DNA from 4 places in the Tatumella terrea genome. Region 2 is predicted to be linked to each of the others. Evidence: predicted binding sites of a transcription regulator. Region 2 holds the regulator's gene; each other region holds the start of a gene.
What was found. Region 2 encodes Fur, which represses iron uptake genes when iron is present. Its sites were predicted from a motif close to ATAATAATGAGAACNACTATCAA; they were not measured.
Positions count from the first base shown of each region.

Region 1 (4,011 bases), on a different contig from region 2:
AACAGATGCCGGTACAGGGGCTCTGCGGAGGTAATACGCAAGTCGCTGTCGAGATCACGACGTATATAGTCTTCAGCGGCTGACCGGGGGTCTGCTTCCTGCCGTAAATCATAATATTCCGGGACGATGACCGGCAGCGGACCGGGAATTTGTACGGCTTCACCGTCCTGCTCTTCATAGCGCATCCGGAGCGTATCGGCGCCGGCCATAGCGCTGATAATGGCAGCACTCAGCACCGGCTGAGAAATTTCGCCGGGAATATCGATCAGGTGGGCAACGGCGTAGGCATTGCGGTGAGGAGAAAGCTGATCGGCCAGCCAGATCCCTGGCTGAGCCGCCACCAGCGGTAACGCATTCTGTTTATCAGTCATGGGAGTTTCCCCGGGCAGTGAGTGGCGCGGGACGAAGCGTGTCCCCGTTATCGTCCAGCCAGAGCAGACACTGTTCCAGCGTGTCCGGGCCCGCGACCAGCTCCCAGCCTGCCGGGATTTCCATCAGGCCGGGCCACACGCTGTACTGCTGCTGATGGTTTTTTAAAACGCAGGTCGTTGCCTCTGGTTGATCAAAGGGATGCAGATGATTCACGTCAGGCTCCTTATTATTCGCTCGCAGGAAAGGGGGATAGGACACCGGGGCCGAGCAACGCCTGTAATCCGCTCAGCAACCCTCCGCGCCAGCACAACGCATCGTGTCCGCCCTCAACCTCTGTCAGGGTTGCCTCAATATTCCGGCGTTGTAATGCGTGGAAAAGCTCATTACCCGCCTGACAAACCACCGGTTCACGGCGGCCCGCTTCGAGATAGATTTTTCGCGGGTCAGCGGAGAAATGGCCTTCGTCCAGCTCGCGAGTCAGAACTCCCCGCGAACCTCCCCGTTGCGGCCACCAGAATGACCCGGACAGGCTGATGGCGTTGCCGAAAACGTCCGGCCAGTTAAGCGTGGCATAGACCGCGGCAAGACCACCGAAACTCTCTCCGGCAACCAGGGTACGGGCGGCATCATGCTGCCAGCCGGTCTGCCGGGAAATCAGCGGTAAAAGCTCCTGCTGCACCGCTAACCAGAAATCTTCATTGCAGGGCAGTTCATGGCTGCGGTGCTGGCGATCGATGGTATCTATCATGACGTAGATAGCTGGCGGCAGTTTTTGCCTGTCGGTCAGGGATTGCAGCGGGGCTGCTATCGGCATTTGCTCAGCCCAGAACTGCCCGTCGAGCAGTAAGACCAGCGGGCGGTCCGGGGCTTCAGTCTGGCCTGTCTCGCAGAGCCAGAGAGAGCGTTGATTATTCAGTCGCTGACTGTGCCACTGTAAGCGGCTGATGTTCAGGGGTAAGGCGTGCCCCTGATCCAGCGGAGCCCAGTCGGCCTGGCACGGAGCTTCCGGCATATGCAGCGGAGACACTGACATTCCCCGTCCACCCTGCCAGGGGCGCAGCGGATTCAGCGGATCATGGCCGGCGATGGCAAACTTTTCACGCCACCAATCCTTGCGCTGACTAAGGTCGGTTAACCTCTCCGGCGATTCGGCAGACGTATCCGGGATCAGGCAATAGCTTCCGCGCCAGTCGGCCGGCAGTTCGGTCTGCCAGTACCAGACATCACTGCCGGGGACCCGTTGTAAGGAGCGGGGAGGTGCCGGCTGATGATGGTCGGTAATGCCGGTGATATTAATCCAGACATGCTGAAAGGCTGACGTTTCCTCAGTGCCCTGCGGGTCCCGCCATAGAAAGGTGACCCGGCAGAGCGAATTTTCCAATTGCTCAATAAAGGGTAATCCTCGTTGCTGTTGTTGTTGCCACCAGGCATCAGTTCCGGGAGAGACAAACCATTCAGGGATCACCATCAACACCGTGTTCAGTTCAATAAAGGGTAATAGTATTGATAATACTATTGATAATTATTTCCATTTGCAATAGTCTGTTTCACCGCCTGCCGTTGTCGTATTGATCAACTGCTCATTGCCTCTGAACCTTCTTCAGACGCACAGACCGCAAGCCGTTGTCCGTCAGACTGCAGCTAAAAAAACAGTGTAAAAACAGTGGCTCAATAACAGGATCCTCGCCATCACATTCTCTGTGGCAGAGGACCAGGATCCTCATAATGAAAAAATTATCCCGACTTTCAACTGCGATTTGTCTTGAACTGGGCGCCAGCGCCTTCTTTATTTCTTTTCAGGTGATGGCAGCAGAGACACCCTCTGTGACAACGCCCCCGGCCAGCCAGCAGCAAACCAGCGGCAAGGCGGAAGACAGTACGACGCAGGCAGAGAGCGGCACACTTCTTGTGACCGCCAGACAACAAAATTTACAGGCACCCGGGGTGTCGACCATTACGTCGGATGAAATCCGTAAACATCCGCCAGCCCGCGACGTGTCCGAAATTATCCGTACTATGCCGGGCGTCAACCTGACCGGAAATTCCACCAGTGGTCAGCGCGGAAATAACCGGCAGATCGATATCCGCGGGATGGGCCCGGAAAATACCCTGATCCTGATCGACGGTAAGCCGGTGTCCAGCCGTAACTCCATCCGTTTCGGCTGGCGGGGTGAGCGTGATACCCGTGGGGATACTAACTGGGTCCCGCCGGAGATGATCGAGCGTATCGAAGTGATCCGCGGCCCTGCCGCTGTCCGTTACGGTAATGGGGCGATGGGCGGGGTGGTTAATATCATCACTAAACAGGCGACCAGTCAGTGGCATGGTTCCTGGAACACCTATCTGAATGCGCCGCAGCATAAAGCGGAAGGTTCCACCAAACGTACGAACTTCAGCCTGATGGGGCCGGTATCTGACAGCCTGACACTCAGTATCTGGGGCAACCTGGATAAAACCCAGGCAGATGCTTATGACATCAATAAAGATCACGCGGCGGAGCGAACCGGTTCTTATGCCGGCAGCTACCCGGCCGGCCGGGAAGGTGTGATCAATAAAGATCTGCACGGTAAGCTGAACTGGGAGTTTGCCCATAACCAGCACCTGGAATTTGAAGCAGGCACCAGCCGGCAGGGGAACCTGTATGCCGGTGATACGCAGAATACCAATACCTCGGCCTACGTGAAGTCTAAATACGGTGACGAAACCAACCGTATTTACCGTCAGAACTATGCGCTGACATGGACCGGGGTCTGGGATAACGGCGTCAGCACCAATACTTACGCCCAGTACGAAAGAACCCGTAACTCCAGGATCACCGAAGGCCTGGCCGGCGGTACCGAGGGTATCTTTAATACTAACGCCGGGTTCTCGGATATCGATTTAAGCGATGTCCTGTTACACAGCGAAGTCAGTATCCCGTTTACGGCGCTGGTTAACCAGAACCTGACGCTGGGGACGGAGTGGAATCAGCAAAAAATGAAGGACGGGGTGTCCACCAGTCAGGCACTGACCGGCACCAATACCGGGGGCGCCATCGATGGCACAGATACCGGCACACGTAATCCCTATACCAGTGCGCAGATCTTCTCCCTGTTTGCCGAAGACAACATGGACCTTACCGACAGTACCGTCCTGACGCCGGCATTACGTTTTGATCATCATTCCATTTCCGGTACTAACTGGAGTCCGTCGCTCAACCTGTCACAGAATCTGACCGACAATATTACCCTGAAAATGGGCATCGGACGGGCCTATAAAGCCCCTAACCTGTACCAGACCGATCCAAACTATATTCTGTACAGTAAAGGACAGGGATGCTATGGCTCCTCTGCGTCGGGTTGTTACCTGATGGGTAACGATAACCTGAAAGCTGAGACCAGTATCAACAAAGAAATTGGTCTGGAATATAAAGATGATTCCGGCCTGCAGGCCGGTGTGACCTGGTTCCGTAATGACTACCGCAATAAAATCGAAGCCGGCTATAGCCCGCTCAGTACCAACAGTTCGGGTACCCGTATTTATCAGTGGGAGAATGTCCCGAAAGCGGTGGTCGAAGGACTGGAAGGCACGTTGAATATCCCGGTTACCGACACGGTGAGCTGGAATAACAACATGACCTGGATGCTGCAGAGTAAGAAC
Region 1 covers NZ_BAAAFX010000010.1:98,610-102,620, forward strand. The annotation lists gene ABD035_RS05660 (enterobactin synthase subunit F) at 1-371, opposite strand, end outside; gene ABD035_RS05665 (MbtH family protein) at 364-585, opposite strand; gene fes (enterochelin esterase) at 599-1,840, opposite strand; gene ABD035_RS05675 (TonB-dependent siderophore receptor) at 2,098-4,011, shown strand, end outside.
Region 1: fes (enterochelin esterase) is a predicted target of Fur. The motif match lies at 1,882-1,904, and genes of this name have one in related genera.

Region 2 (4,011 bases):
CGATCCTGCGGGCGCGATTCAACACGCGCACTGGCCAGTAGCGAAGTTTCCTTACTGTCAGCCTTCTCATCGGGGGTATCAGTGATTGCCTGCTCAGAAACCTTAAGCATTCTGCGCAAAATATCGGAGGCACTTTCGCCGATATGACGTGTATGGCTGGCAATATAGCGATAAAGCTCATCGTCTACTTCAATCGTTTTCATCTTTTTCCGTACTGTTATGGCTAATGTAAAATTCCGAATAATGGCAGTATACCGGAAATAATCTGATATTCTGCCCCGGTAAATTACCAGTTGATTATAAAATTAAACAGAGACAAGCAGGTAGAACTGAATTACCGTTCAGGTAAAAGTCAGAATATGCCTTAGAATCCCCTGCCGGATTTCCTGAATAGTCACCCATGATACCCTAAGCCAGGGTCGCAACCGTAAGAACTTTGCCATGATTTTAAACAGTCGTCTGCAATCTGCACAAATTGATGAAGAATCATCCCCGGTTCTGCTGATCCACGGCCTTTTTGGCAGTATGGATAACCTGGGCGTGCTGGCCCGTCACCTGCATCCGCACCGCAGTGTCTTACAGGTGGACGTTCGTAACCATGGCCGTTCTCCGCGGGCCGCCGGGATGGACTACGCGGCGATGGCACAGGATATGTTGCAGACGCTGGATAGCCACCAGCTGGATAAGGTGGATGTGATAGGTCATTCGATGGGTGGCAAAATAGCGATGGCGATGACAGCGCTGGCACCGGAGCGGATCAACCGTCTGGTCATTATTGATATCGCGCCCGTCAATTATCAGACCCGCCGGCATGATGCCATTTTTGCCGCACTTCAGGCCGTCAGCGACGCAGGCATCCGCCAACGGGAAGCTGCGGCGCAACTGATGCGCCCGCTTCTGCAGGATGAGATGGTCATTAATTTCCTGCTGAAGTCATTCCGCCAGGGGGAGTGGTTATTCAATGTGCCGGCCCTGTGGGATAATTATACGACCATCTCCGGCTGGGAAGCATGTCCTGCCTGGCCTGGCCCTGCCCTGTTTATCCGGGGCGCCTTATCCCCGTATCTGGATAATCACTATCGCGAGCCCCTTCTGGCGCAATTTCCTGCGGCGAAAGCCCATATAATTGCCGGGGCCGGTCACTGGGTCCATGCAGAAAAACCCGATGCGGTGATAAGCGCGGTGCAACGTTTTCTGCCCGTAGCCTGAAATCCAGTGACCGGGCGTGTTTTAACATTGGCGTCTGTCATCTCACTGGAGTATGATTGCGCGCTAAAATTTTATCGTGTGCTTTTAACATGATAACCGTATTCATTCATCACTATGCTGCGTGTATCTGATACATCGCAGGTGTTCAGTTTCAAAAATCATGGCAAAAGAAAATACGGATCGTACTACGCTCGATTTATTCGCGAATGAACGCAGACCCGGTCGCCCCAAAACCAGTCTGCTTTCCCGTGACGAACAGTTACGGATAAATAAACGCAACCAGCTAAAACGGGACAGAGTGCGCGGATTACAGCGGGTAGAGCTTAAAATGAACAGTGAAGTGGTCGATGCCCTGAATTCACTGGCGGCAGAACAGCAGTTGAGCCGCAGCGAACTCATCGAACAAATCATCCTGGCGCAACTGAAAAAGAATTGAGTCTGTGTTGCGCACTCAGGGATAAATCTGACTCGTTTACAAGTACCGCACATATCTCAGGTCTGCTATTATTCGCGCATCTGTACTGAAATTACATTCATCTGATTCGAAGATTCAAGAGGTTAACCCCACATGGCAATCGTAGGCATCTTTTTTGGCAGCGATACCGGCAACACTGAAAACATCGCAAAAATGATCCAGAAACAATTGGGTAAAGACGTTGCTGAAGTGCACGACATCGCTAAAAGTACCAAAGAAGATTTGGACGCTTTCGATATTCTGTTGCTGGGGATCCCGACCTGGTATTACGGTGAAGCACAGTGTGACTGGGATGATTTCTTCCCGACGCTGGAAGAAATTGATTTTAACGGCAAACTGGTGGCACTGTTCGGCTGCGGCGACCAGGAAGACTATGCGGAATACTTCTGTGATGCATTAGGGACACTGCGCGACATCATCGAACCCAAAGGTGCGGTCATCGTCGGGCACTGGCCGACAGAAGGCTACCATTTTGAAGCCTCTAAAGGACTGGCCGATGATAAACACTTCCTGGGCCTGGCCATTGATGAAGACCGCCAGCCAGAACTGACCAACGAACGTGTCAGCCAGTGGGTCGTCCAGATTTCCGATGAACTGCAGCTGAAAGAAATCCTCAACGCTTAGTAGGGTTTTTTGTATCAGTTGTGATAGTGTTCACTTCAGCATCTGCAGAGCCGGCTAAAATGACCGGCGGGCTCTGAGCTATTTTTCCCGGCATGTGTGCATCAGTTTTTACGTGGGTGCGATTTCCGGGAATATCTTTTTTGTATCAGATTGTCACTATCCCTGGCAGGCCTGCATTTTGCGGTGATCCGCGATTTTTCCTCAGGGAAAACCGGCCCGGACCTGTTGTTTCAATTTCGATACTTCGGTTCTATAATGGACCTAAAAAAATAAGGTCATTACCGAACTTCATGGCGCTTTGCCAAAGTCATTTTCAAAAGTAACAGGACAACAACTGCATGACTGACAATAACTCCGCACTGAAAAAGGCTGGTCTGAAGGTCACGCTTCCGAGACTGAAAATTCTGGAAGTTCTTCAGGAACCTGAATGCCATCACGTCAGTGCGGAAGATTTGTACAAACGCCTGATCGATATGGGCGAAGAAATTGGTCTGGCGACGGTGTATCGCGTACTGAACCAGTTTGATGATGCGGGTATCGTTACGCGTCATAACTTCGAAGGCGGTAAGTCAGTCTTTGAATTGACCCAACAGCAGCACCATGACCATCTGATTTGCCTGGATTGTGGCAAGGTTATTGAGTTCAGCGATGAGTCAATTGAACAGCGTCAGCGTGAAATTGCCAAACGATTTGGCATTAAGCTGACCAACCACAGTCTTTACCTGTATGGTCATTGCACCACCGGCGATTGCCGCGAAGACGACACGTTACATAACGATAAATAAGCGTTCCTCTTGTTCGTTTCGTACCAGGCCGCCTCAGCGGTCAATGTCTTCTGCCGGTGACAGACCGGTCGTCTTCTTAAAACCGTGACCCTGTCGCGGTTTTTTATTACCCCAATGAACCATAGCGCTTTCTTATGACTAAAACCCTTTGATTTTAAAGGTCTCTGTACCGGTTTTTCAGCCCCGTCCCTGCCCTTTCTCCCCTGCTTTCCTCTGTGGCAATTTTAATCTGCCGGATTTTCATGGTAAGGTTACCAGTAACATCATGACTATCTGTTACAGATTAAGGAATGCATTTGACTACAAAAAGAACTGAACAATCGGTCTGGCTGCATCTTGGTGCAGGTGCTTTTCATCGGGCTCATCAGTGCTGGTATCTGAATGAGTTACATGAAAGCGGGGATACCCTCTGGTCTGTTTCTCTGGCCAATATTCGTAACAGCAGCACACAGCAGACACTGAAACATCTCGAACAGCAGCAAGGACGTTACACTCTCGAAGTTATTTCTCCTGAAGGCAATATCGCCTACAAAACTCTCTCAGTCATTAACAACGTCATCCTCTGGGACCCGCAATTACAGGCATTAGTCAGCGAAGGTTCCCGCCCTGACACCAGAATCATCTCTTTTACCGTGACCGAAGGCGGTTATTTCCTGACTGACGACGGCCATCTGGATCTGAATGCAGCACCTATACAAAGTGATCTTGCCGGTACCGCAGACACGGTTACCCTGTATGGTGCTCTCTATAAGATCCTGTCTGCACGGCGGGAAAATAATGCAGGCCCGGTCACGCTGCTGAGTTGCGATAACCTTCGCAGTAACGGTGAAAGTTTCCGTCGCGGATTAACAGAATTTGTTGCCGCCCGTGAAGATGGCGCATTAGCTGAATGGCTGGAACAGAACATCAGTACGCCGG
Region 2 covers NZ_BAAAFX010000017.1:118,454-122,464, reverse strand. The annotation lists gene seqA (replication initiation negative regulator SeqA) at 1-203, opposite strand, end outside; gene ybfF (esterase) at 442-1,209, shown strand; gene ybfE (LexA regulated protein) at 1,370-1,645, shown strand; gene fldA (flavodoxin FldA) at 1,778-2,308, shown strand; gene fur (ferric iron uptake transcriptional regulator) at 2,647-3,093, shown strand; gene dalD (D-arabinitol 4-dehydrogenase) at 3,390-4,011, shown strand, end outside.

Region 3 (4,011 bases), on a different contig from region 2:
ACTGCACAGGGGAGTCGTTTCATCGTTGATCTGCGTCAGCAGTGGATACTGACCGCTCCAGCCCCAGTCGAGCGTAAGTGTCCGGCCCAGTGGGGAGATAATCCGGGTCGTAACAAAATTGTTCTCTGCCACAAAGGTCAATCGTTCCTGTTTGCCCTCTTTCCAGATAACGGTATAGCCGTCAGCATCGTCCTGTCCGTTGGTGTAGGAAAAGCGAAAGTTTTTGAGCCGCTGATTACGAACGGTGTCTGAACCTGGTGCTACGCGGTATTTTTCGCCATTGCTGAGTTCCAGCAGGTTAGTGCGGTTATCGAACTGCGTTAGTCCGACAGAGAAACCACGGCCAAAACCGTAATTGTTGTTATTCAGGGGAGAATAACTGAGTATCAGGGACACGTCGGGTCCCATCAGGTGGTTACCGGTCAGGGTAGCCACCGGGAAATTCACAGTAAACTGACCTGTACGTACATCAACGTCCGTCTGCAGGGCGCTAATAAAATTTCCGCTCTGCGTGGAGAAATTTTCGTTCATATAAACCTCATTTCTCTTTTGTATAAAGTCGTGGTTACAGACAGGTAAACTAAATCTGTAATGTGAAGTGCACTCTATTAATTTCAGGCGTTAACATGTAAGGACGGCCAGGAGGAATCGTCGACCGTGATGGAGACAGTTCCCGAATTACCATATTCATCCGTCACATGAACACGGATATCTTTTCCGCTGTCTGACCAGTTCTGCTGATAAGCATCATTTCGCGGGGTGCGGTGATTACAGATACGCACGGTAATCACGCCATCGGGTAAATCTTCTTTCCAGTAATGGCGGGAATCATTCTTGCCTATCGTGTAATAATAATTTTCACCCCCGCATCGGGTATGAATACTGTTATCACCAAGCAGACCATATTCTTTTCTGTTAACAAAGATAAAGGTCGCATCATAATTTCCACCCCCCACTCCCCAGACGGTATCGCATCCGCCACCGGCCAGATTGAAACCGGCACCGACAGTCGGGGATAACACATTCATTTTAATGAATTTAAAATTTTCCTGTGCAGGGCTTATTACCGCTGTCGCTTTGCTGCTCGTTCCTTCATAGTTATTGTAAGTAATCCCTGCCCAGTTATTATGAATAACCAGCATATCGCCAACGACGGTATGAAACGATTGAAAAGAGGTCGTATTATTATCTAACCTGACATTTTTACTCAGGCTGTAGTCGATGCTCTCCAGGGCCCGGACATGAACAAATGACGGTGCTTTAAATACCGAACCCCCGTTTCCTCCCGGTGAGTTATGCGTGCTGGTGCCATATTCCGTAGTATTAAATTCACCCACGCCAGGAATATTTATACCCACACCGATATCAAGTCCGGAAGATAACTTGCTGGCCGAAATATAGAAGATCACATTAAAGGAATTATCTTTTGTCGGTGGTTGTGGATTGTTTTTTATATCGTGTTGTGGATCATTTAATGCAGAGCCAAAGTTTACCGGGTCTGAATATCCCTTATCCACCGCGGAGTAAATCCAGGGGGGGTTGTAAGAAGGTTGCGTTCCTCGCCAGTTTAACTTTTCTCCTGTCTGATAATTGATCAGGTGCGTTTTATCCTCGAGTTCATCATAAGGGATATTCAGTGGCTTATTATCCTTACCAATCACAGTGACACGAACAGCAACAGCAACCTGATTATTACCGTTTCCATAAATGGTGGCGTTTTTTGCCGCTGAGTTTTTCTCAAACTTAATTTCGAGGACCGAAAGTCTGTAAAAATCATCCCATACACTCATATAATCACCTTTTCGCGGGAACATGCTTATCACGCCTTTTGCGGAATTGGATACCAGGGTTCCTTAAGGCGCTTCGGTTTAACCCTGCTTCTCCCTGCATCCGGATAAAGTGATAAATGGCGTATGCAGAGGCAGACAAGCTAAAGGTTGTTCAAATACTATCCTTGCTGGTTGAATTTTGAACAGTGGAAATAAGCACCACAATCTACCCGTCTAAACAGGATTGAGTGAAACCCGATACCTGTTTTTAGGTGCCGGCAGAGGATAGTGGCACAGTGTGTAAAGGTTGAATTGATCGACATTTCCGGAAGGAAAGGATTGAAATAGCAGGGTGAAAGCATGGGCTATCCCTGCCTGTTGATGCGGCAAACGGAAGTTTCTGCGGGGCAACTCCGCATTCTTCTCTGTCGGGGCAACAGAGTGTTATCGCCTTATCTTTGAAGAGCCACCGTAACACGTCAGACGCTGTCCGGGACGGCAGGGCAGCCGCAGCTGAAGTATCGCTGTCTGCTTCCTTCGCGCTGAAATGTTTCCATGATGTTTATTACTCACAAACCTTGCCAATGAGACAACATTCTCCCCGAACGACTCAACAGCTTCAGCGTTAGCGTTACTCTGTCAGCGACCGGACCGGTAACGGGTCTGCAGTTAATCATACGGCCGATGGTGACCCCGGAATTTTCAGTGCTAATGTCAAAAAGATGCTCTGACATACATCCCCCGGCATTTACTCAAATACATCTGAATTTTCTGCCATCCAGCGATAAAGAAGGTCATGGTGGAGATCGCGGGTTATACCGTGCCTGTATCATAAATTTACATAATTAATTATTAATTCATGTTTACTTACCCTGAATCAGGTATGAGAATGATAGTAGTTACTATTATCATTTAATGCCATTTGGGCAGGGTATCACTGGTGTTAGCCACTCTTGTCATAGCCTTACGCGAAGGGCTGGAAGCAGCCTTAATCGTCGGTATCATTGCCGCATTCTTACGTAAAAACGGTAAAAGCCTGTACGCCATGTGGGTGGGGGTACTGCTGGCGATAGCCCTCTCATTGCTGGTGGGGGTTGGCCTGAGCCTGACCGAACGTGCTCTGCCGCAGGCCAGCCAGGAAGCGATGGAAGCCGTGATCGGTCTGGTGGCGGTCTTTTTTGTTACCGGCATGGTGATGTGGATGAACAATCATGCCCATGAGATCAAGCGTCATCTGGAAAGTGAAGCGGCTGACGCTATCCGGCAATCCAGTGCACTGGCGCTCGCCGGCATGGCCTTTCTGGCCGTACTTAAAGAAGGGTTCGAAACCAGCGTTTTCCTGCTGGCGACCTTCTCGGTAGCACAGTCAGCAGTTCTGGCGGCGACCGGTGCGGTCCTGGGGCTGATCCTCGCGGTCGCGATTGGCTGGGGCATTTATATCGGCGGTGTCAGACTCAATCTTGGTCGTTTCTTCCGTTATACCGGGTTGTTTCTGATCCTCGTCGCGGCAGGGCTGATTATCAGTGCGTTACGCAGTGGACATGAAGCCGGCTGGCTGAATATCGGTCAGCAACGTGTCGTTAATCTTAGCCCGCTGATCCCGCCGGGGTCTGTCCGCTCGGCATTAATCACCGGGGTGCTCGGTATTCCGACCGATCCACGACTGCTTGAGGTCTGCGGGTGGGGGATTTACATCGTACTGACGGGGGTTCTGGTGTTCTGGCCACGTCATCTGCGTCCCGGGGTAAAACGGCTCAGTAAATTGCTCTTTGTCACGACCGGCGTATTACTGGTTGCCGCCGCCGTCCTGCACTGGCGTACTCCCGACAGCAGCATCCGGCTGCCGGCCACCGCACCCTTGCAGGAAGGGGGGACGGTAACACTGCAGCCTCAGTCGGCAGGGGGCTACCGTTTAGCGGTCAATGCCGGGCAACAGGCCCGCGTAACCTATATCCTCGCTGCGGATCAGCAGCAAACGGTAGTACAGCAGGGGGTAACATTGCAGCAGTGGAGCCTCAGCACTCAACCGCCGGTCACTGATCTGCCAGCTACCCTGACGCTGGATCAGGTGCTGGCACTGTCCGGTAACCGTATTCCCGTCGGGCTGGGTCCGGCACAACATCCGGGCCCGTATCACGCCAGCTGGCGTGTTAACTGCACACTGGACGCTGAAACCGTCAGTGATGCGCTTTACCGTGCCACCGCCCGGGAAACCACCCTGATGACGCTCTCCGGCGGCGGT
Region 3 covers NZ_BAAAFX010000021.1:97,246-101,256, forward strand. The annotation lists gene ABD035_RS16090 (RHS repeat domain-containing protein) at 1-531, opposite strand, end outside; gene ABD035_RS16095 (hypothetical protein) at 615-1,790, opposite strand; gene efeU (iron uptake transporter permease EfeU) at 2,710-4,011, shown strand, end outside.
Region 3: efeU (iron uptake transporter permease EfeU) is a predicted target of Fur. The motif match lies at 2,659-2,681, and genes of this name have one in related genera.

Region 4 (4,011 bases), on a different contig from region 2:
TGCAGCAGGTTTTCTATCTCTTCGGCGGCAATTTTTTCTCCGCCACGGTTTATCTGATCTTTCTCGCGGCCCTCCACCCGAACGTTACCCTCCGCGGTGATGGCGATAAGATCTCCGGAGGCGTAGAACCCTTCTTCATCAAAGCAGGTCGCGTTATGGCCGGGATTACGATAATACCCACGGAACGTGTAAGGACCGCGGGTCATCAGGCGACCGGTGGTTCCCGCAGGGACAGGGCGGTTATGCTCATCAACCACGCGAATTTCATCATCTTCAGAGATGGGGCGCCCCTGGGTAGTGGTGATCACGTCTATCGGGTCATCCGGACGGGTGTAGTTCACCAGGCCTTCGGCCATGCCGAACACCTGCTGTAACTGACATCCAATCTCTGAGAGCACCCGTCTGGCCAGCGACTCGCTCAGTCGTGCCCCGCCGACCTGCAGCAGGATCAGGGAAGCGAGCTCGCGGGCATGACCGTTCTCTTTTATCGCCTGCAGCCACAGACTGACCGCCGGCGGGACCAGCGCGGTGACGGTGATCCGGTGGCGGGCAATCAGCGGGAAACAGAGGGTTGCGCTCGGGTCACGTGCCATGACCACCCGCCCCCCGGCATAGAATACCCCCAGGCAACCGGGGGAACTCATCGGGTAATTATGAGCAACAGGCAGCGCACAAAGGTAACGGGTATCGCGGGTAAAGCCGCAGATATCCACGCTGCCGCGAATGCTGTAGTAATAATCGTTATGTGTTCTGGGGATCAGCTTTGGCGTCCCGGTACTTCCGCCGGAGAGCTGGAAAAAAGCGACCTCATCGGCTGCCGACGGGTCAGGTGTAAAACCGGCCACCGGGGTGTTGTACAAGCCGGAAAGGCTGAGGTCACCCGGGGTCGCGTTATGCATGACGACGGTGTGGAGTGACGGGATCTGCGCTGCAAATGTCTGCAGAAACTGGTCATCGGTAAACAGGCTGTGCTGACGGTCACCAATAAGCAGGGCTGGCTCTGTCTGGCTGGCATAGGAAAGCAATTCACTTTTCTGATGGCTGAACAAGGCGTTGACCGGAGCGACCCCCAGCTTCAGTAAGGCGAAGAACACCAGATAGAATTCAGCACCGTTCCCCAGTTGTACCAGAGCGGTATCGCCCGGTTGCAGACCACGTTGTTGCAGTTGCGCGGCCAGCTGATCACTGAGGTTATCCAGTTGCTGATAAGTCAGCGTTCTTTCTCCGTCAATAATAGCGATGGACGGATTATCTTTCTGTCGCCCGCAGATATCACTGAGAGGCTTATCTATCCAATAGCCTTTACGACGATAGCGTTCTGCCAGGTCGTCCGGCCAGCGGGTATAAGGGAGCGTCATACAATTACCTTTCTGTTCTTTCAAGGCCGAAGGCGCGCAGCATCGTATTCAGTTTGATGCCGGTTTCCCGCCATTCGGAATAGGGATCGGAGGCAGGAATGATCCCTGCGCCGGCGAACAGGGTGACCGTTTTCTCTTTCACCGTGGCACAGCGGATGGTCACCACCCACTCACCGTTACCCTGATCGTCACACCAGCCCACCATGCCGCCGAACAGTTGCCGGTTAAAAGGCTCCAGCGTTTTTATCAGATCCAGAGCCTGCCGGTGAGGATAGCCACTCAGTGCCGGCGTCGGGTGCAGCAGAGCCGCCAGCGACAAGACTGATGTGTGAGGATGATGCAGGGTTCCCCGGATATCGGTCGCCAGATGCCAGAGGGTGGATGTGGTCAGCAGATGCGGGATGTCCGGTACCGAGAGGGTCTGACTGACCGGTTGCAGTGTTCTGCGCATATCATCCGTGACCAGCTGATGTTCACGGCGGTCCTTTTCCGAGTTCATCAGCTCCCGGCCCCGCAACGAATCTTCTGCCGGATCCGTTGAGCGTCCGGCAGACCCGGCTAACGGACAGGAATAAAAGTTTTCACCTTCTTTTCTGAGCAGTAACTCCGGGCTGGCACCGAGCAGGGTGGCTCCGCAGGACAACGGCAGGTGGAAGTGGTAGCTATCCGGGTTCTGACGCACAATCTGTGTCATCAGTCCGGTCATATCGATAGCATCACGACTGCAAATTTCCTGCAGGCGGGATAACACCACTTTATCTGCCTCACCGCGTTTCATCGCCTCAATGGCCCGGGACACCATCGTCATAAACGCCGGCTGATCCGGAATCAGACGGGAGCCCGTAACCTCTCCGCCGGAGAAGGCCGGGAATGTCTTCGCTGCCCTCACCAGCTGATCGCGGTCAATGAAACGGCAGCTTTCAGGAATAAAGAGTTCTGAAGGCTGACCGGGATCAAAAGGGATTGCACCGGCAATGACAGGATGCCGGATACCGGCAAGACGGGCTTCGCGAAAAGCCGTCTCTGCCTGCGCGGAAAACTGTGCGCCCGACAGGTCATTGCCGATAACAGGGGATGTCAGACGTCTGAAACAGCCATCGGTTAACAGGCTTTTCCAGCGGGAGGTAAACAGGAAACGGTCTGACAGGGAAGGAAAATCATACACAGAGGGATTTTCAAACTGTTCCATTTCTACCATAATCTAATCCTGGAATGATAAGATAATTAATAATGATTATCATTTGTATTATTCGTGTAAGCTAACCGGATCCCCGGATTGTGTCAATGGGATCGTCATTTGCAGAGGAAAATTCGCGAGCTATGCGACAGTTAATTTCCGGCAGGACCAGAAAAATCACATTAAAATCAATAACTCCGGGTTTCCTGTTGTGGGGGGCGTTACTCATACTGTTGACCGGCTTTCATGCCGTTGCCGGCGACGGGTGGCCACGGCAGGTCCACAGTGAAACCGGGACTGTGACGCTTCAGCAGCCTCCGCAACGGATAGTCTCTACCAGTGTGACCCTGACCGGCGCCTTGCTGGCGATCGATGCGCCGGTGATCGCCAGTGGTGCCGCAGCCCCGGGAGGGCGCTTTACGGATGCGGAAGGCTTTTTGCGTCAGTGGGGAGATATCGCCCGGCAGCGGCAGGTGAAACGCCTCTATATCGGGGAGCCTGACGCCGAAAGTATTGCCGGCATGGCACCGGACCTCATTGTGGTCAGTGCGACAGGCAATGACAGTGCTCTTCGTCTGGTGAGTCAGTTGCAGGCGATCGCACCGGTGCTGGTGGTCAATTATGACGATAAAAGCTGGCAACAGGTGATGACACTGCTCGGGCAGGCTACCGGACATGACGCGCTGGCGGCGAAGCGGGTGGCGGAGTTCGATCAGCGGGTAGCCCGTTTGAAACCGCAGCTGAAGTTACCGCCACAACCGGTCTCCGCAATGATCTGGAACGGTGGTGGTCGCGAAGTAAATCTCTGGACAGCGGCTTCCGCGCAGGGGGAGCTGTTGCAGACCCTTGGATTTACGCTGGCGACACCCCCGGCTGAGGTGAAAGGCAATACCAGTATGGGCCACCGTAAAGACATTATTCAGCTGTCAGGAGAAAATGTCGCCAGCGGGCTGAACGGGAAAAGCTGGTTGCTCTTCGCCGCAGGCGGGAACACCGTACCGGATGTCCTGAGCGATCGTTTCCTGTCACAGTCAGCGGCGGTACGGGACAAACAGGTTTATGCGCTGGGCAATGATAATTTCCGTCTGGATTATTACAGTGCCAGCCATCTGCTGGATACGTTGCAGACGTTATTCACTCACTGAGTTATCCGGGCCACCGCTTTCCTGCCGGTGCCCGGGGTAATGGCGGGGGTTCCCGCCGTGTAAGGTCCGGAATGTTATGCGTCAATCCTGCTTACTGATCCTTCTGGTGGGGGTCCTGCTGTTACTGGTCATGCTCAGCCTGAGTGCCGGGGCCCGGCCGGTGCCTGTCCGCGAGAGCTGGCAGGCCCTTTTTTCTCCTGAGTCCTGTCTGTCGCAGAACTGTACCCTTATCCGTTATGCCCGGTTACCGCGAACCCTTGCCGGTATTGCGGCGGGGGCTTCTCTGGGGCTGGCCGGCGCATTACTGCAGACACTGACGCGAAATCCTCTG
Region 4 covers NZ_BAAAFX010000010.1:88,498-92,508, forward strand. The annotation lists gene ABD035_RS05630 ((2,3-dihydroxybenzoyl)adenylate synthase) at 1-1,358, opposite strand, end outside; gene ABD035_RS05635 (isochorismate synthase) at 1,363-2,556, opposite strand; gene fepB (Fe2+-enterobactin ABC transporter substrate-binding protein) at 2,679-3,680, shown strand; gene ABD035_RS05645 (iron chelate uptake ABC transporter family permease subunit) at 3,757-4,011, shown strand, end outside.
Region 4: ABD035_RS05635 (isochorismate synthase) is a predicted target of Fur. The motif match lies at 2,583-2,605, and genes of this name have one in related genera.